DNA from 3 places in the Streptomyces sp. MCA2 genome. Region 1 is predicted to be linked to each of the others. Evidence: riboswitches for the same ligand, from Rfam matches in the RefSeq annotation. Region 1 holds a riboswitch; each other region holds the start of a gene.

The links. A riboswitch is a leader RNA that binds a small molecule or an ion and turns the genes downstream of it on or off. The one in region 1 is predicted to bind cyclic di-AMP.
Region 2: linked by a shared signal. The riboswitch ahead of M8I34_RS32870 (C40 family peptidase) and the one ahead of M8I34_RS16055 (M23 family metallopeptidase) in region 1 are both predicted to bind cyclic di-AMP.
Region 3: linked by a shared signal. The riboswitch ahead of M8I34_RS30525 (transglycosylase family protein) and the one ahead of M8I34_RS16055 (M23 family metallopeptidase) in region 1 are both predicted to bind cyclic di-AMP.

The regions. Positions count from the first base shown of each region.
Region 1 is NZ_JAMJFM010000016.1:137,554-143,042, reverse strand. Features, by position in the region: gene M8I34_RS16065 (hypothetical protein) at 1-71, shown strand, start outside; gene M8I34_RS16060 (aldo/keto reductase) at 190-1,146, opposite strand; gene M8I34_RS16055 (M23 family metallopeptidase) at 1,380-2,507, opposite strand; cyclic di-AMP (ydaO/yuaA leader) riboswitch at 2,519-2,674, opposite strand; gene M8I34_RS16050 (DUF2332 family protein) at 2,958-4,172, shown strand; gene M8I34_RS16045 (PP2C family protein-serine/threonine phosphatase) at 4,304-5,422, opposite strand.
Region 2 is NZ_JAMJFM010000053.1:14,655-20,143, forward strand. Features, by position in the region: gene M8I34_RS32860 (ATP-dependent Clp protease proteolytic subunit) at 1-419, shown strand, start outside; gene M8I34_RS32865 (hypothetical protein) at 425-733, shown strand; cyclic di-AMP (ydaO/yuaA leader) riboswitch at 1,011-1,208, shown strand; gene M8I34_RS32870 (C40 family peptidase) at 1,213-1,686, shown strand; gene M8I34_RS32875 (LysE family translocator) at 1,820-2,488, opposite strand; gene M8I34_RS32880 (LysR family transcriptional regulator) at 2,560-3,474, shown strand; gene M8I34_RS32885 (8-amino-7-oxononanoate synthase) at 3,627-4,853, opposite strand; gene bioB (biotin synthase BioB) at 5,010-5,489, shown strand, end outside.
Region 3 is NZ_JAMJFM010000046.1:23,774-29,262, forward strand. Features, by position in the region: gene M8I34_RS30515 (cytochrome P450) at 1-1,119, shown strand, start outside; gene M8I34_RS30520 (transglycosylase family protein) at 1,433-2,395, shown strand; cyclic di-AMP (ydaO/yuaA leader) riboswitch at 2,606-2,819, shown strand; gene M8I34_RS30525 (transglycosylase family protein) at 2,827-3,492, shown strand; gene eno (phosphopyruvate hydratase) at 3,834-5,156, shown strand; gene M8I34_RS30535 (septum formation initiator family protein) at 5,312-5,489, shown strand, end outside.

The sequences.
Region 1 (5,489 bases):
GGCCTTCGGTGTGTGCGGTGGCGGGTGGGGTGGCCCTCGCGTCCTGGGTGGCGGTGGACCGCCGGAAGTAGGGCGGGAGCAGAGCGGAATGTGGAGCGGAATGTAGAGCGGGCGCAGAGCAGGAGCGGAGTGCGGGGAGGGGGCGGGGCCTTGGTGGCCCCGCCCCCTCCGCCCCTCGTCTGGCGTGGTTCAGGCCGATGCCTCATTCAGCAGCGCCAGTTCCGCCTCCGTCAGCGTCAGGTCGGCCACCGCGAGCAGCGCCGGCAGCTGTTCCACCGTGCGGGCGCTGGCGATGGGTGCCGCGACGGTGGGCTGGGCGGCGAGCCAGGCGAGGGCGACGGTGGCCGGCTCGGCCTCGTGGGCGGTGGCGACGGTGTCGAGGGCCTGGAGGACGCGCTGACCGCGGTCGGTGTCCACGTACTTGAGCGCGCCTCCGGAGCGGGCGCTGTCGACGGTCGTCCCCGGGCGGTACTTGCCGGTCAGGAAGCCGGAGGCGAGGGCGAAGTACGGGACCGCGGCGAGGCCGTGGCGGGCGGCCACGTCGGCGAGTTCACCCTCGTAGGTGTCGCGGGAGACCAGGTTGTAGTGGGGCTGGAGGGCGACATAGCGGGCCAGGCCCTCGCGGGCGGAGAAGGCCAGGGACTCCTCCAGGCGCTTCGCCGAGATGTTGGACGCGGCGATCTCGCGGACCTTGCCGGCCCGCACGAGGTCGTCGAGAGCGGTGAGGAACTCCCCGACCTCGAGCGATTCGTCGTCATAGTGGGTGTAGTAGAGGTCGATGTAGTCGGTGCGCAGACGGGTGAGGGATCCGTCGACCGCGGACTTGATGGTGGCGGCGGACAGGCCCTTGAGGTCCGGGTGGGCGCCGACCTTGGTGGCGATGACGACATCGGAGCGGTTGCCGCGGGAGGCCAGCCAGTTGCCGAGGACCGTCTCGGATTCGCCGCCCTTGTTGCCGGGGACCCAGGCCGAGTAGGCGTCGGCGGTGTCGATGAAGTTGCCACCGCCCGCCACATAGGCGTCGAGCACGGCGAAGGAGTCGGCTTCGTCGGCCGTCCAGCCGAAGACGTTCCCGCCGAGGGACAGCAGGGAAACGGTGAGCGAGCCGAGCGGCCGGTGGTTTCGGGGGCTTTGTGTCGCGGTCATGCGTGGTGGCAGCGTCGGGGGGCGCGGAGTTATTCCTTCCGCTGCCCCCCAGCAGCCACGTCCGTCAGCGGTGTCACCAGAGGTGTCACACGTTGAAGCCGCGCGTCATACCTTGAGGCCGCACGTCACGCCCTGAGGCCACGCGCCAGACGTTGAGGCCACGCGCCACGCCAGCCCTGAAGCCGCGCGTCACACCCTGAGGCCCCGCATCACACCTGCCCTGAAGCCGTACGTCACACATTGATGCCATGATCGCGCAGCCACGGCATCGGGTCGATCGGGTCCCCGGCGTCAGGGCGCACCTCCAGGTGAAGGTGCGGGCCGGTGACGTTGCCGGTGGCGCCGACGCGGCCGATGACATCGCCCGTGTTGATCTTGCCGGAGGTCTTCACCATCGAGGACAGGTGGCAGAACCAGAGTTCGGTGCCGTCGTCGAGGGTGAGGACGATGCGGTAGCCGTACGAGCCGGCCCAGCCGGCCTGGGTGATGGTGCCGGAGTGGACGGCCTTGACGGGAGTGCCGGTCGGCGCGGCGAAGTCCTGTCCGGTGTGGTCCGCGGCCCAGCGGTCGCCGGCCTGGCCGAAGCCGGCGGTGAGGGTGTACGAGGAGACCGGCGCGATGAAGTTCTTCGCCAGCTTGGCGAGGCGGGCGGCCTCCGCCTTCCGGCGGGCCGCTTCTTCGGCCTCGCGCTTGGCCTCCATCTCGGCCGCCTTCTTGGCTGCTGCGGCCTTTTCGGCCGACTTCTGGTGCGTGGCGGCTTCGGTCTCGGCCTGCTGGAAAGCGGCGTGTTCGGCGGCCTCACGGGCCTCGTGCTCGGCCGCGTCCTGCTGCGCGTCGGCCTGCTGGAGGATGCGGCTGCGCAGCGCCTCGCCGGCGCCCGTGCCCGAGTCCGTCCGGGAGGCCTGGGTCAGGGGGCCGGAAACGTCCTGAACCGCACCGTCCGTCGCGGAGGCCGCGGCCGCGGCGGAGTCCGTGCCCGAGTCCGAGTCCGATATGAGGTCGCCGACGCCGGGGAGGGACTCGGCGTCCGGGAGCTTGTCGGCGAGGTCGTCGGCCATTCCGCCGACGTCCGGCATGGAGATCGGAACCGCCGGGCGGCCCTCGGCCGTGGCCATTCCGCCGGCGCCGACCGCGGCGATGACGCCGACGCCCAGGACCGTGCCGCTGCGGGCGAGTCCGCCGCCGCGCTGCTTGGCCACCCGGTGCTTGCCGCGGACGGAGCGGATGGAGTCCTCGGTGGGATTCCATTCCTCCCACGGTCCGTCGTTCATGTTGTCCGCATCACCGGGGCCTTGAAAGGCACCTCGGTGATCGAGGTCGTAGGCGGACGGACCCTCGGGGGCAGGCCTGTTGGACGCCACGGGGGCGCTCTCCTTTCCTTCCTTCTCGCCTACCGGGTTAGCTGACGGGTTCGGAGCAGGAAGGTCTCCTACGGGCGCCCGCTGGCGGAGGGCGTCCGATTCACCCCAAGGAAGTGGTTCCCCGGTTCCCTTGGTGCAGTTCGAGGTGCTGGAGGTGCGTGAAAAGCGCGTGCGGGATTCGGCGTCGGCGCGCGGTGCCGCCTCTTGCGACGGCTGGGACGACCGCGCTGCGTTATCGGACAGTAATAGAGATCGCAGCCGAATTCCAAGCCTTCCCGTGAATCCCTGTCGTCTCCGCACAAGGTTTGGCATGGACTTTTTCGGCCACCATGGCCGCAAAACGGGCGAGTTGACCGTCCACCTCTAAACGATCTCCCGTTGATTGTGCGTCAGTTGTTATGCGGAGGGGTGCCCCTCGGTTACGGAACGTGAGAGCAGTAACGTCGGATCATGGTCGTCAACGTCGGGAACACCGGGAACGTCGAGAGCGCTGCCGCCGGCGCCTGGGGAGTGGCGGGGCGGTACCGGGAGTTCTCCTGGCGTCAGGCCCGGGGGCGGTGCACCGCGCATGAGGAGCTGAGCGCGCGGATCGGCCACGACCCGGAGCTCTGCGATCTGCTGTCGGGGTCGCTGCCGGCCGGCGACAAACAGCAGCCGGACCTCCTGCTCGCCGCCGTCCGCTATCTCGACGGGCCGCACGCCGAGCTGGGCCCGCGCGGTGACATGGCGTACGGGCGCTGGCGCGAGTGGACCATCCGGCACTGGGACGAAGTGCGCGCGGTGATCATGCAGCGCTCCGCCCGGACCGACGAGCCGGCCCACTGCGCCACGCTGCTGCCACTGCTCGCCCGCCTGCCGCAACCGCTGGCGCTGCTGGAGGTCGGCACGTCGGCGGGCCTGTGTCTGCACCCCGACCGCTATCGCTACCACTACCGCTACGAGGACGACCGGGGCGCGGGCGGGGGTGCCCTCCCGGGAGGCGCCCTCCCGGGAGACTCCCTCCAAGGAGACGTCCATCATGGAGACGCCCTCCACGGAGACGCCCACCGACCAGACCCCCTCCGGGCCGAGGTAGGGGAGCCGGGCAATCCGCTGGTGCTCGGGTGCCGTACGGGATGGCCGGCCGACGAGCTGCCCGACCGGCTGCCCCACATCGTCTGGCGGGGCGGGATCGGCCTCGACCCGCTCGACCCGGCTGCCGAACCGGACGATCTGCGCTGGCTACAGGCACTGGTCTGGCCGGGCGACGGGGCGCGGGCGGCGCGGCTGTCCGCGGCCGTCGACGCGGTGCGGTCGGTGCCGCGGCCGCGGATGGTGCGCGGCGATCTGCTCGACGAGCTGCCCGCGCTCGCCGCCGAGGCGCCGCCCGAGGCGACCCTGGTCGTCTTCCACACCGACGCGCTGATCCACCTCCCGCCCGCCCGCCGCGAGGAGTTCGCACGGCTCGTACGGTCGCTGCTGGACGGCCGGGCCGGCGGCGGGCACTGGCTCGCCAACGAGCACCACTCCGTCCTGCCCTGGACCACCCCGCCGGCGCACCACCCACCGCACCCGGATGACGCACTGCTGACCCTCGCCCTGGACGAGCGCCCGGTCGCGCTCACCGGTCCCCACGGCGAGATCCTGCGACGGCTCCCGGGCGCGGAGGGCCTGGCCGGGGGCTGAACGGACGACGCCCCCGCACACGCCCCCATACGCCCCGTCACGGCACCCCGCAACGCCTCCCCACGCCCCCATCGGCCGCCATGCCCCCACCGGCCGCTACACCCCCACCAGCCGCCATGCCCCCTCGACCGCTACACCCCCATCGGCCGCTGCACCGCCAACAAGGCCATATCGTCAGCCGGCGCACCGCCCGTATGCCGTGCGACGTCCTCGACGAGGGTCTCCAGCAGGTCGTCCGGGCCCGTGAAGCGGCGGCCGCGCAGTCTGCTCGACGGGTTGTAGAAGCGGCCCAGCAGATCGCGGGCCTCGGTCACCCCGTCGGTGAAGAAGAGCAGCAGGCCACCGGCCGGGAAGAACGTCTCGTCCGACCGGTCCGGCCAGCTCGCCACCTCGCCCATCCCCAGGGGCAGCGCCGGCGCCGCGGGCACCAGCTCGCGCAGACCGCCGTCCGGGGTGAGCAGCAGTGGGGACGGGTGGCCACGGTTGAGCACGCGCAGTACGGACTGCCCGTTGGCGGGGATCTCGGCCAGGACGGCAGTGGTGAACCCCTCGAACTGGTCGAGCCCCGCACGTCGCCCGCCCTCCCGTTGCAGCGCCCGCTCCAGCCGGCCCGCCACCGCCTCCAGGGTCGTCTCCTGTTCCGCCGCCTCACGGAAGGCCCCGATGACGATCACCGCGGCCTCCACCGCCTCCAGCCCCTTGCCCCGTACGTCGCCGACGATCAGCCGTACGCCGTGCGGGGTGTCCTGCACCGCGTAGAGGTCGCCGCCGATCCGGGCATCCGCCCGCGCGCCCACGTAGCGGGCGGCTACGGCGAGGCCGGCGAGCTGCTCGGGCGGCGTGGGCAGTACGGCGCGCTGGGCGGCCTCTGCGATGTCCCGTACGGACGCGAGGTGGGCATCGCTCCTCCGGACGACCCGGTTGACGCCGAGGGCCAGCAGCGCGATGACGAAGACCATGGCCGTCTCCGCCAGCGACTCGCCGTAGCCGGGTGCGGCGCCGCGGTAGGTGACGGCCCAGATCTCGCCGAGCACGGCGGCCAGGGCCGCGACGGCGGTGGTACGCAGGGAGGAGAGCGAGGCGGCGACCAGCGGGGCGGCACAGAAGAAGGGGGCGGCGGTGTAGCCGGCCGGCATGCCGATGCCGAGGGCGAGGCCGCAGACGATCAGAAGGGCGGGGAGCCTGCGCATCAGGTAGCGGCCGGAGGGGGCCCGCCGGCCGCGGCGCACCCGCCGCTCCCCCTCATCCATGGGAGGCGCTTCGTCCTGGAGCATCCGCACCGGCCTCTTCCCGCTCCCGCCCGTCCGTACGAGCACC
Region 2 (5,489 bases), on a different contig from region 1:
CCGGCGGCTCGTTCACCGCGATGACCGCCATCTACGACACGATGAACTTCGTGTCGTGCGACGTGGAGACCGTCTGCCTGGGGCAGGCCGCCTCCTCCGCCGCCGTACTGCTGGCCGCCGGCGCGCCCGGCAAGCGGCTGGCACTGCCCGGGGCCCGGATCCTGATCCACCAGCCGTCGTTCAGCGAACCGGTCCAGGGGCAGGCCACCGATCTCCAGATCCAGGCGGAGGAGATGCTGCGCACCCGCGACGTGCTGGAGGAGATGCTGGCCAGGCACACCGGCCAGCCCCGCGAGCGGATCGCCGCCGATATCGAACGCGACAAGATCTTCGACGCCCTCGCCGCTCAGGAGTACGGCCTGATCGACGGACTCACCCGCAACCGCAAGCAGTCGGTCCGTGGGCCCGTGGCGCGGTGAGCCCGATGCTGCCCCCCGAACCGCCGCCGCTGCCCGCACTGACCCGCGCCGAGGGCGAGCTGATCGACAGCTATCTGGAGGTGATCGACCTGCTGGGCCGGATCAACCCCACCCGCTGCGGTGGCACCTACAGCGGACTGCGCGCCGCCCAGGCCCTGGTGGGCAAGGCGACCCGCCTACGGGACGCGCTGACACTGATGCACAGCCGGGGCGAGAGCGAGGTGCACCGCGGAACGCTGACCCGGGCACTGCGGGTGCTGGACGGCGAACGCCGGACCGGGCTGGTGACGGTGCCGCCACCCGAGGAAATCTGACGCGACACGCGCCGGAGGCTGCACATACGGCGTAGCGTCCGCGCCCGATGTGGGGAGGTGACGAATTGCGCGGGGCGGACACATTTTCTCCGGCCCTTGATGTTTCGCCCCTGGTCCGGGGGGTGCAAGACCCCGCGCCGCGGCAGCTGAGGGAACAAATCTAACCATTCGGGTCAATTGTGACCCATCTCACATACGGCATTTTCAGCTCGGAATTCGGGTGCTGGGTGCGTGACGATCCCTTCGACGACAAGACCCCGCCACAGCGACGGGGCGGTCCGGACGGGCGCCTAATCCCGCCGCCGTGCCGGATTCCGGTCGACGATGTGGATCGGCGGGAGCGGAGGACCCGAGCAGAGCGGGGCCCGGCCTTCACGGCCGAGGGCTCCTTGGGGTGAAGCCGTGCATACGGCCGGGCATCTTCGCCTGCCCGAACCCGACAGGTCTTCCTTCGCAGGCGGCTGACGAAGGGTTTGCGCATGACCGTGCGCATGCATACGCCGAATCTGCTGGCGCGCGCCGGCACCGTCACCGCTCTGACGCTGGTCACCCTCGGCGGGACCACCATGGCTCCAGGAGCGGCCGGGAACGCCGAAGCCGCGTCCGTATCCGTCCATGCGCTGCGGATCGCGGCTTCCAAGGGAGGATCTCCGTACCGGTACGGCGCCCAAGGGCCGCACGCCTTCGACTGTTCCGGGCTGACGGTGTACTCGTTCAAGCGCGCCGGGCGGGCCCTGCCACGCACCGCCGCCGCGCAGTACAGCCGCACCCGGCACATCCCGGCCTCCTCGCGCCGCCGCGGTGACCTGGTCTTCTTCCACTCGCGCAGCGGTATTTACCACGTCGGTATCTACGCGGGCCGGGGCCGGATGTGGCATGCGCCCAAGGCCGGGAGCGTCGTGCGGCTGGAACGGATCTGGAGCCGCTCGGTCTGGTACGGGCGGGTGCACTGACCTGGCCGTTCATCTCACGATCGGTGAATTGTCGCCGCCGGGTTCGTGCCGGTGGGCGCCGAGGTGCTGAGGTGCCGCACGGCGGTCGTGGCTGTCGTGGACCGGCCGGAGAAGGTTCGGTTGTGCGCCGCCCTCAGGCGAGCGCCAGCTCCACCAGCAGGATGCCTCCCAGCGCCGTGAGCAGCGCCCCGGTGGTGGCCTCCAGGGCACGGGCCACCCGCGGGCGGCGCAGCCAGACGCCCAGCCGGTCGACGAGCAGCGCGACGGCGGGGAACCACACCAGTGCCATGGCGACGACCATCGTCGCGAGCAGCAGCGTCCGGGGCAGCGCGGGCTGTCCCGCCGGGACGAACTGCGGGAGCAGGCTGAGGAAGAGAACAGGGGCCTTGGGGTTGAGCGCATTGGTCAAAAAGCCCTGCCGCAGGCTCTGCGTGGTGCCCAGCAGAGCGGCGGGCCGGGGGCCGTCGGCCGGTGCGGTGCCGGCCGGGCCGTCGGTACCGTCCGTGGTGGCCGCCCGGCGGCGGAAGGCCGCGGCCAGGGCGCGGACACCGAGGTACAACAGGTAGCCGCCGCCGAGGAGTTGGACGGCTCCGAAGAGTGTGGGCACGGCGACCAGCACCGCCGCGAGCCCGGCCACCGCCAGGGCGGTGTGCACCAGCAGCCCGCCCGCGACTCCGACGGCGGTCGCCACCCCCGCCCGGCGCGAGTCGAGCGCATTGCGCACCACGACCGCGAAGTCCGCGCCCGGCATGGCGACCATGCCCGCGGCGACTCCGGTGAAGGCGATCAGCTGTCCGTCCATGAGTGCAGCATCGCCGGTCCGAGCCTTTAATAGGTATTGGCAATGTTCTTGGAGAGCCTAAAGAGATTCTTATGTACGACCCCACACGGCTGGCCGCCCTGGTAGCGGTGGCGGAGGCCGGTTCGATCACCCGGGCCGCCACCCGGCTGGGCTACACCGCTCCCGCGCTCTCCCAGCAGCTCGCCAAGCTGGAGCGGGAGGCCGGGACGGCGCTCCTGGTGCGCCACCATCGCGGGGCTCGGCTGACGGCCGCCGGTGAGCTGCTGCTGGTACGGGCCCGGCGGGTCCTGGACGAGCTGGATCAGGCGCGGCACGAGCTGTCCCGGCTGGCGGGGCTGTCCGGCGGCCGGCTGCGGGTCGGCACGTTCATGACCGCCGGCACGCATCTGCTGCCGCCCGCGCTCAGCGCGTTCCGGCGGGCGCACCCCGATGTGGAGCTGAGCGTGACGGAGTACGTACCGCCGCAGGCGACCGCGGCGGTGGCGCTGGGCGAGGTCGATCTGGCGCTGACACATGAGTATGTGCCGGGCGAGGCGATGCCGGCGCCGGAGGGAGTGCGCCTGGAACCGCTGCTGACCGAGGAGCTGGTGCTGGTCACGGCGCCCGGCCATGCCCTCTCGGCGGGCTCCGGACGACTGCCGCTCGCCGAGCTGGCCGGTCAGCCGCTGGTCAGCATGGCGCCGGCCAATCCCAACCGGCGGGAGGTGGAGTCGGCGCTGGCGGCCGCCGGGGCCAGTGAAGCGGTGCGCTGTGAGTCGCCGAGCTATGCCGTGGTGTGCGCGCTGGTGAGCGCGGGGCTCGGGGTGGCGGTGGTTCCGGAGATGGTGGCGGAGGGGTCGATGACACCGCTGGGGGTCCGCCGGCTGGACCCACCGGAGCTGCACCGCCGGATCTCGGTGGCCTACCGCCCCGGCGGCACCCCGGCCGCCGACACCTTGCGGGCCCTGCTGCGCGGGGCCTTCACCCGCCACTCCCCCGCGCCGTGACGACGGACGGCCGCGGCGGACGGACGGCCGCGGCGGACGGACGGTCTCACGGACGGACAGTTCCGCGGACAGACGGCACAGGGGCCAGACGGTTCCGCGGACGGCGGCCTGCCGCGGGGCCGGCCGCCGTACCGCTCCGCACGGTCGCCGGCTCAGCCCGTCGGCGCCGTGGCCACGATCGTGCCGACCGCCCGGTCGAGCTGAGCAGCCGTCAGGTCCGCGCGGGCGGTGAGCCGCAGCCGGGAGATCCCGTCGGGCACGGACGGCGGCCGGAAGCAGCCGACCGCGAGCCCGGCCGCACGGCAGTCGGCGGCCCACCGGAGCGCCGCTTCCGGCGAGGGGGCACGTACGGAGACCACGGCCGCGTCCGGGCGTACCGCCGTCAGACCCGCCGCGGTGAGCCGCTCGTGCAGCCCCTGAGCGATCCGCACGGCCCGGGTGGCGCGCTGCGGTTCACGGCGCAGCAGCCGTAGCGCCGCGAGGGCACCGCCCGCCGCCGCCGGGGCGAGACCGGTGTCGAAGATGAACGAACGGGCGGTGTTGACCAGATGCTCGATGACCCGGGCCGGTCCGAGCACCACACCGCCCTGGGAGCCGAGCGACTTGGAGAGCGTCATGGTGGCCACCACATCACCGTCACCCGCGAGTCCGGCCGCCCACAGCGCGCCACGGCCCCCTTCGCCCAGCACCCCCAGGCCGTGTGCGTCGTCGACGAGCAGCCCGGCTCCCCGTGTCCGGCAGACCTCGGCCAGCGCGGGGAGCGGCGCGGCGTCCCCGTCGACCGAGAAGACCGAGTCGGTCACGGCGAGCGCCCGGCCGTCGTGGCCGGTCAGCGCGGCACGTACGGCCTCCGGGTCGGCGTGCGGAACGACTTGGGTACGGGCCCGGGAGAGCCGGCAGCCGTCGATGAGGGAGGCGTGGTTGCCCGCGTCGGAGACGATCAGGGCGCCCGGGGCGGTGAGTGCCGTGACGGCGGCGAGATTTGCGGCATAGCCGGAGGACAGCACCAAAGCGGCCTCGAAGCCGCAGAATGCCGCGAGTTCCGTCTCCAGCAGGGCGTGCAGCTCGGTGCTGCCGGTGACCAGCCGGGAGCCGGTCGCGCCGGCGCCCCAGCGGTGTGCGGCCTGGGCCGCACCACGGGTGACCTCCAGGTGCCGGGCGAGCCCTAGATAGTCGTTGCCGGCCAGATCGAGCAGCGGGGAGTCGGCGGGGCGGGGGCGCAGAGTGCGGACGAGTCCGGCGTCCCGGCGCTCGGCGCAGGCCGTATCGAGCCAGTCGAAGGCCGCGTCGTACGCCGCACGGGCGGGCTCGGCGGAGGGCTCGGTGAGCCTCGCCGGGGAGGTGTCGCGAAGCAGCGACGGGGCGGAGTCCTGCGGCATCGGCTTCCTTCGTCTGTCGGCTTCGATTGTGGGCTGTCGATAGACGTTAGCGGTCGTTCCGCAGGCGCACGGTGTGGCGATACACACACCTCGATCGCAGCTCGTTGTGGGAATCCTCCTTGGCCGGGAGCGGTGGCGTGCGTCAGGATCAACGCCATGGACCTGCTGAACACACTGGTGGACAAGGGACTGCGGCGCGAGTTGCCGACCCGCGAAGAGGCACTGGCTGTATTGGCCACCTCCGATGACGAACTGCTCGATGTCGTGGCCGCGGCCGGAAAGGTGCGCCGCCAGTGGTTCGGGCGGCGGGTCAAACTCAACTATCTCGTCAACCTCAAGTCGGGGCTGTGCCCCGAGGACTGCTCCTACTGCTCCCAGCGGCTGGGTTCGAAGGCCGAGATCCTCAAGTACACCTGGCTCAAGCCCGACGACGCCTCCAAGGCGGCCGCCGCCGGGGTGGCCGGCGGCGCCAAGCGCGTCTGCCTGGTGGCCAGTGGCCGGGGCCCCACGGACAAGGACGTGGACCGCGTCTCGGAGACGATCTCCGCCATCAAGGAGCAGAACGAGGGCGTGGAGGTCTGCGCCTGCCTCGGTCTGCTCTCCGACGGCCAGGCCGGCCGGCTGCGTGCGGCGGGC
Region 3 (5,489 bases), on a different contig from region 1:
TACACCGAGGCGCGGCAGGCGCTCGCCGACGGCCGGCTGTCCAAGAACCCGGTGCATCACAGCGAGGCCGCGCACGGCAAGGGCAAGGTCGGCATCCCCGGTGAGCGCAGCGCCAACCTGATGACGCATCTGCTCAACATCGACCCACCGGACCACACCCGGCTGCGCCGGCTGGTCTCGAAGGCCTTCACCCCGCGCCGGGTCGCCGCCTTCGCCCCGCGGGTCCAGGAGCTGACCGATCACCTCATCGACCAGTTCGCGGCGAAGGGGGAGGCGGATCTGATCCATGAGTTCGCCTTTCCGCTCCCCATTTACGCGATCTGCGATCTGCTGGGCGTCCCGCGCGAGGACCAGGACGACTTCCGCGACTGGGCCGGCATGATGATCCGGCACGGCGGGGGGCCGCGCGGCGGTGTCGCCCGGTCCGTGAAGAAGATGCGCGGCTATCTCGCCGAGCTGATCCACCGCAAGCGCGAGTCCCTGGGCGACACCGCGGAGCCGGACGAGGATCTGATCTCCGGCCTGATCAGGGCCTCCGACCACGGCGAGCACCTCACCGAGAACGAGGCCGCCGCGATGGCCTTCATCCTGCTCTTCGCCGGTTTCGAGACCACCGTCAACCTCATCGGCAACGGCATCTATGCGCTGCTGCGCCACCCCGCCCAGCGCGAGCTGCTCCAGAAGTCGCTGGCGGCGGGCGACACCGAGCTGCTCACCACCGGTATCGAGGAACTGCTCCGTTATGACGGGCCCGTGGAGCTGGCGACCTGGCGGTTCGCGACCGAGGAGCTGACGCTGGCCGGGCAGCGGATCGCGAAGGGCGACCCGGTCCTGGTGGTGCTGGCCGCCGCCGACCGCGACCCGGCACGCTTCGACGAGCCGGACGTCCTCGATCTGACCCGTCGTGACAACCAGCATCTGGGATACGGGCACGGCATCCACTACTGCCTGGGCGCGCCGCTCGCCCGGCTCGAAGGACAGGCCGCTCTGGCGACGCTGCTGAACCGGCTCCCGGACATCCGGCTTGCCGCGGAACCGGATGATTTGCGCTGGCGTGGCGGGCTCATCATGCGCGGACTGCGGTCGCTGCCGGTGGAGTTCGGGCCCGAGCGGCCCTGACCAGCGAAAAGGACAAATGTGACGCTGAGTCAGTCGTGTGACCTTTACGTGATCTCCACTACACCGACTTGTGACTACCCGTGACCCCGGCTACCTTTCGACCGACGATCGACGGCTTCACTCGATCGGCCGAAGCGGTGATGTGGGGGACCGGTGTAACGGTGTGCCTCGTGCGCGCCGGCCGGGCGGGTGACCCGTCGAGCAGCTCGACGAGCTCGTCGTACAACTCAACCGCCGCGCGAAAGGCATCCGCATGCGTTCCGGGAACGGCCGACATCGTCGCCCCCGTCAGGCACCGGCCATCTTTGTCACGGTGGGAGCGACCGGCGCCGGCATCGCCCTGCCCCTGCTCGGTGCGAGCGGCGCTCACGCCGCCGACACCGCGACCTGGGACAAGGTCGCCCAGTGCGAGAGCGGCGGCGTCTGGAGCGCGGCCTCGGGCAACGGCTACTACGGCGGGCTCCAGCTCACCCAGGAGCTGTGGGACACCTACGGCGGCGCGGCCTATGCCTCGCGCCCCGACCTCGCCAGCCGCTCCCAGCAGATCGCGGTGGCCCAGTCGATCCTCGACGCCCGCGGCCCGGACCAGTGGTCGAGCTGTGCGGTGAGCGCCGGTCTCGCCAAGGACGGGCGCGCGCCGGAGGTCGACCCGGGCAGCGTCGCCACCCCCTCGCCCGCCCCGTCGGACGCGGACGGGTCCTCGGACCCCTGGGACTCGTCCGGTTCGTCCGGCACGCACGGCGACCCGGACTCCGTCGGGCAGCAGCGCGACGAGCCCGGCGACGAGCCGTCCGATCCGGCGCCCTCGCCCGACGCCACGGACTCCGGCCGCTCCGGCGACGCGTCCACGAGCCCGGAGCCGTCCGACCCGGAGCCGTCCGACCCGACGCCGTCCGACCCGGCGACGCCGGACGACCGGGACGGCGGCCCGTCGCAGTCCGCCGACCCGTCCGACGGGGGCAGCCGTCCGGACACGACCGGCACCCCGCAGGAGAAGCCCGCCAAGGGCAAGCACCGCGGCGGCGCGGGCGACGACGAGGACAGGTCCGCCGGCGGCCGGCATGCCTCGCGGGGCGATGACGCGCACCGCACGGGCCCGGCGGCCGACGGCGACTACACCGTGCGGCCGGGTGACACGCTGTCAGCCATCGCCCAGGCCCACCGGCTGCCCGGTGGCTGGGCCGCGCTCTACGAGGGCAACGAGGGCGTCATCGGCTCCGACGCCGACCTGATCAAGCCGGGCCAACTGCTCGATCTGGGGCACAAGGAAGGGTAGTTCGCCACCTTCGCCCGCTTTTGGGGAAAGTGAGACAAGGCTCTCGTTGACTCCGGTGAACCCCGGTTCGTCCCACCTCGTGGAACCGGGGTTCACCTGCGGATATGTGACCTAGCCGTGATCAAAAACGGTCAACTTGGTTCACATGATGGGGTTTGAACCCCAGGGCGGTTACTGCTTAACGTCAGGACCGCTCGCCAAAGCGGGCCCTTTGATCACACGCCGAATCCTGCCGGTGATCGGAGGCACTTGACGCGCAAGCGCCGAAGGCAGGAGCGGGGGACCCAAGGTACGTGCCGGCCCCACCCGTGAAAGCGGGTCAACCGGCTTGGGGTGAAGCCACGTGCGCCACGCGCACGCGGCCGGGCGACTTCTCACAGCCCGAACCCGACAGCTCACCTCGTAGGCGTCGGTGAGGAAACGAACGAACCATGCTGATCATCAAGGGCAAGCACCGTCGTCCCTCCAAGGCCGTCCGCGTCGCCACCCTCGCCGGCATCGCCGGTGCTGCCGTGGCCGTCCCGCTGATGGGCGCCACCTCCGCCTCTGCCGCCTCCGTGGCCACCTGGGACAAGGTCGCCCAGTGTGAGTCCGGCGGCAACTGGTCGATCAACACCGGTAACGGCTACTACGGTGGCCTCCAGTTCTCCAACTCCAGCTGGGCCGCCGCCGGTGGCACCCAGTACGCGGCGCGCGCCGACCTGGCCAGCAAGTCCCAGCAGATCGCCGCCGCCGAGAAGCTCCTCGCCATCCAGGGCCCGGGTGCCTGGTCCTGCGCCGGTGCCGGCAACCTGACCTCCGGTGGCCCGGCCGCCGACGTCGACACCTCCGGCTCCGCGCAGACCAAGTCCGCGCCGCAGCAGGACCAGGGCAAGACCGAGGCGAAGAAGGCCCCGGCCGCCCCCGAGCAGCACGCCTCGCGCTCGACCGAGCGCAAGTCCATGGGCCACGGCAACTACACCGTCAAGGCGGGCGACACCCTCGCCAAGATCGCCAAGGCCCACGGCAGCGACTGGAAGTCGGTCTACAAGGCCAACAAGTCGGTCATCGGCGGCAACCCGAACCTGATCTTCCCGGGTCAGAAGCTCAACGTCTGAGTCCCTCCCTCTCCGGGACGCGGGCGGGCCCGAGCGGCGGGCCCCCTTCCCCCGTGAGACCGCCCCGCCCCGGCGCGCCCTTCCCCCGAGCGCGCCGGGGCGGGGTTTCTTCTGCCCGGGCCGAGACCGGACCGCGCCCGGGCAGACGCCGCCGGGCCCGAGGCCGGACCGACGCCGGGCCGCGACCGCACGCCGCCGACCGCTCCCGCTCGGCGAATGTTCCCGTTCGGCGAACAATGCGGCCAAACGCCCGTGAACTGGGTCTTCAGAGGGCTTTGCACGGCTTTCCATCCCACAGAGCGGGCCAAGGGCAGGCGGACGAGCCCGGGGCCGTTAGGCTCATGCGCAGAACGCCAGACACCCACGAAGGAGACAACGTGCCGTCGATCGACGTCGTCGTAGCCCGCGAAATTCTCGACTCGCGAGGTAATCCCACGGTCGAGGTCGAGGTCGGCCTCGACGACGGCAGCACCGGCCGTGCCGCCGTCCCGTCCGGTGCCTCCACCGGCGCCTTCGAGGCCATCGAGCTCCGCGACGGCGACCCGAACCGCTACCTGGGCAAGGGCGTGGAGAAGGCCGTCCTGGCCGTCATCGAGCAGATCGGCCCGGAGCTCGTCGGCTACGACGCGACCGAGCAGCGGCTGATCGACCAGGCCATGTTCGACCTGGACGCCACCGACAACAAGGGCTCGCTCGGCGCCAACGCCATCCTCGGCGTCTCCCTCGCCGTCGCGCACGCCGCCTCCGAGGCCAGCGACCTCCCGCTGTTCCGCTACCTCGGTGGCCCGAACGCGCACGTCCTGCCCGTCCCGATGATGAACATCCTGAACGGCGGCTCGCACGCCGACTCCAACGTGGACATCCAGGAGTTCATGATCGCCCCGATCGGCGCGGAGTCCTTCTCCGAGGCGCTGCGCTGGGGCGCCGAGGTCTACCACACCCTCAAGAAGGTCCTGAAGACCAAGGGTCTGGCCACCGGCCTCGGCGACGAGGGCGGCTTCGCCCCGAACCTGGGCTCCAACCGCGAGGCCCTCGACCTCATCCTCGAGGCCATCAAGGAAGCCGGTTACGCCCCCGGCCAGGACATCGCGCTCGCGCTGGACGTCGCCGCCTCCGAGTTCTACAAGGACGGCAAGTACCAGTTCGAGGGCAAGGACCGCTCGGCCGCCGAGATGACCGAGTACTACGAGGAGCTGGTGGCGGCCTACCCGCTCGTCTCCATCGAGGACCCGCTGTTCGAGGACGACTGGGCCGGCTGGAAGGTCATCACCGACAAGCTCGGCGCCAAGGTCCAGCTCGTCGGCGACGACCTGTTCGTCACCAACCCCGAGCGCCTCGCCCGTGGCATCGAGGAGGGCTCCGCCAACGCGCTGCTGGTGAAGGTCAACCAGATCGGCTCGCTGACCGAGACCCTGGACGCCGTCGAGCTGGCCCAGCGCAACGGCTTCAAGTGCATGATGTCGCACCGCTCCGGTGAGACCGAGGACGTCACCATCGCCGACCTCGCCGTCGCCACCAACTGCGGCCAGATCAAGACCGGCGCCCCGGCCCGCTCCGAGCGCGTCGCCAAGTACAACCAGCTGCTGCGCATCGAGGAGATCCTCGACGACGCCGCGGTCTACGCCGGCCGCTCCGCCTTCCCGCGGTTCCGTCACGGCAGCTGACCCACGGCGGCCCGCCGCCCCGGCCGACCGGGGCAAGGGCTGAACGGGCGAGACAACCGCCCAGCACCCCGTACGTCCCCGGCAACGGTCCCGTACCGTTGCCGGGGACGCGTCTGCTTCAGCAGTCAGGCGTCCGTCAGTGAAGGGGAGACGACGTGCCCGCGGACCGGTTCTCGACCGCGACCCGACTCAAGGCGCTCGGCGAGCAGGCCGCCGCCCGCGTCTACCGAGCCCGCCCGCCCCGCCGCAACCGCCTCACCGGCCGTGCCGCACTGCTGGCGCTGGTGATGTGCTCCCTGGTCGTCGCCCTCGCCTACCCGATAAGGCAGTACG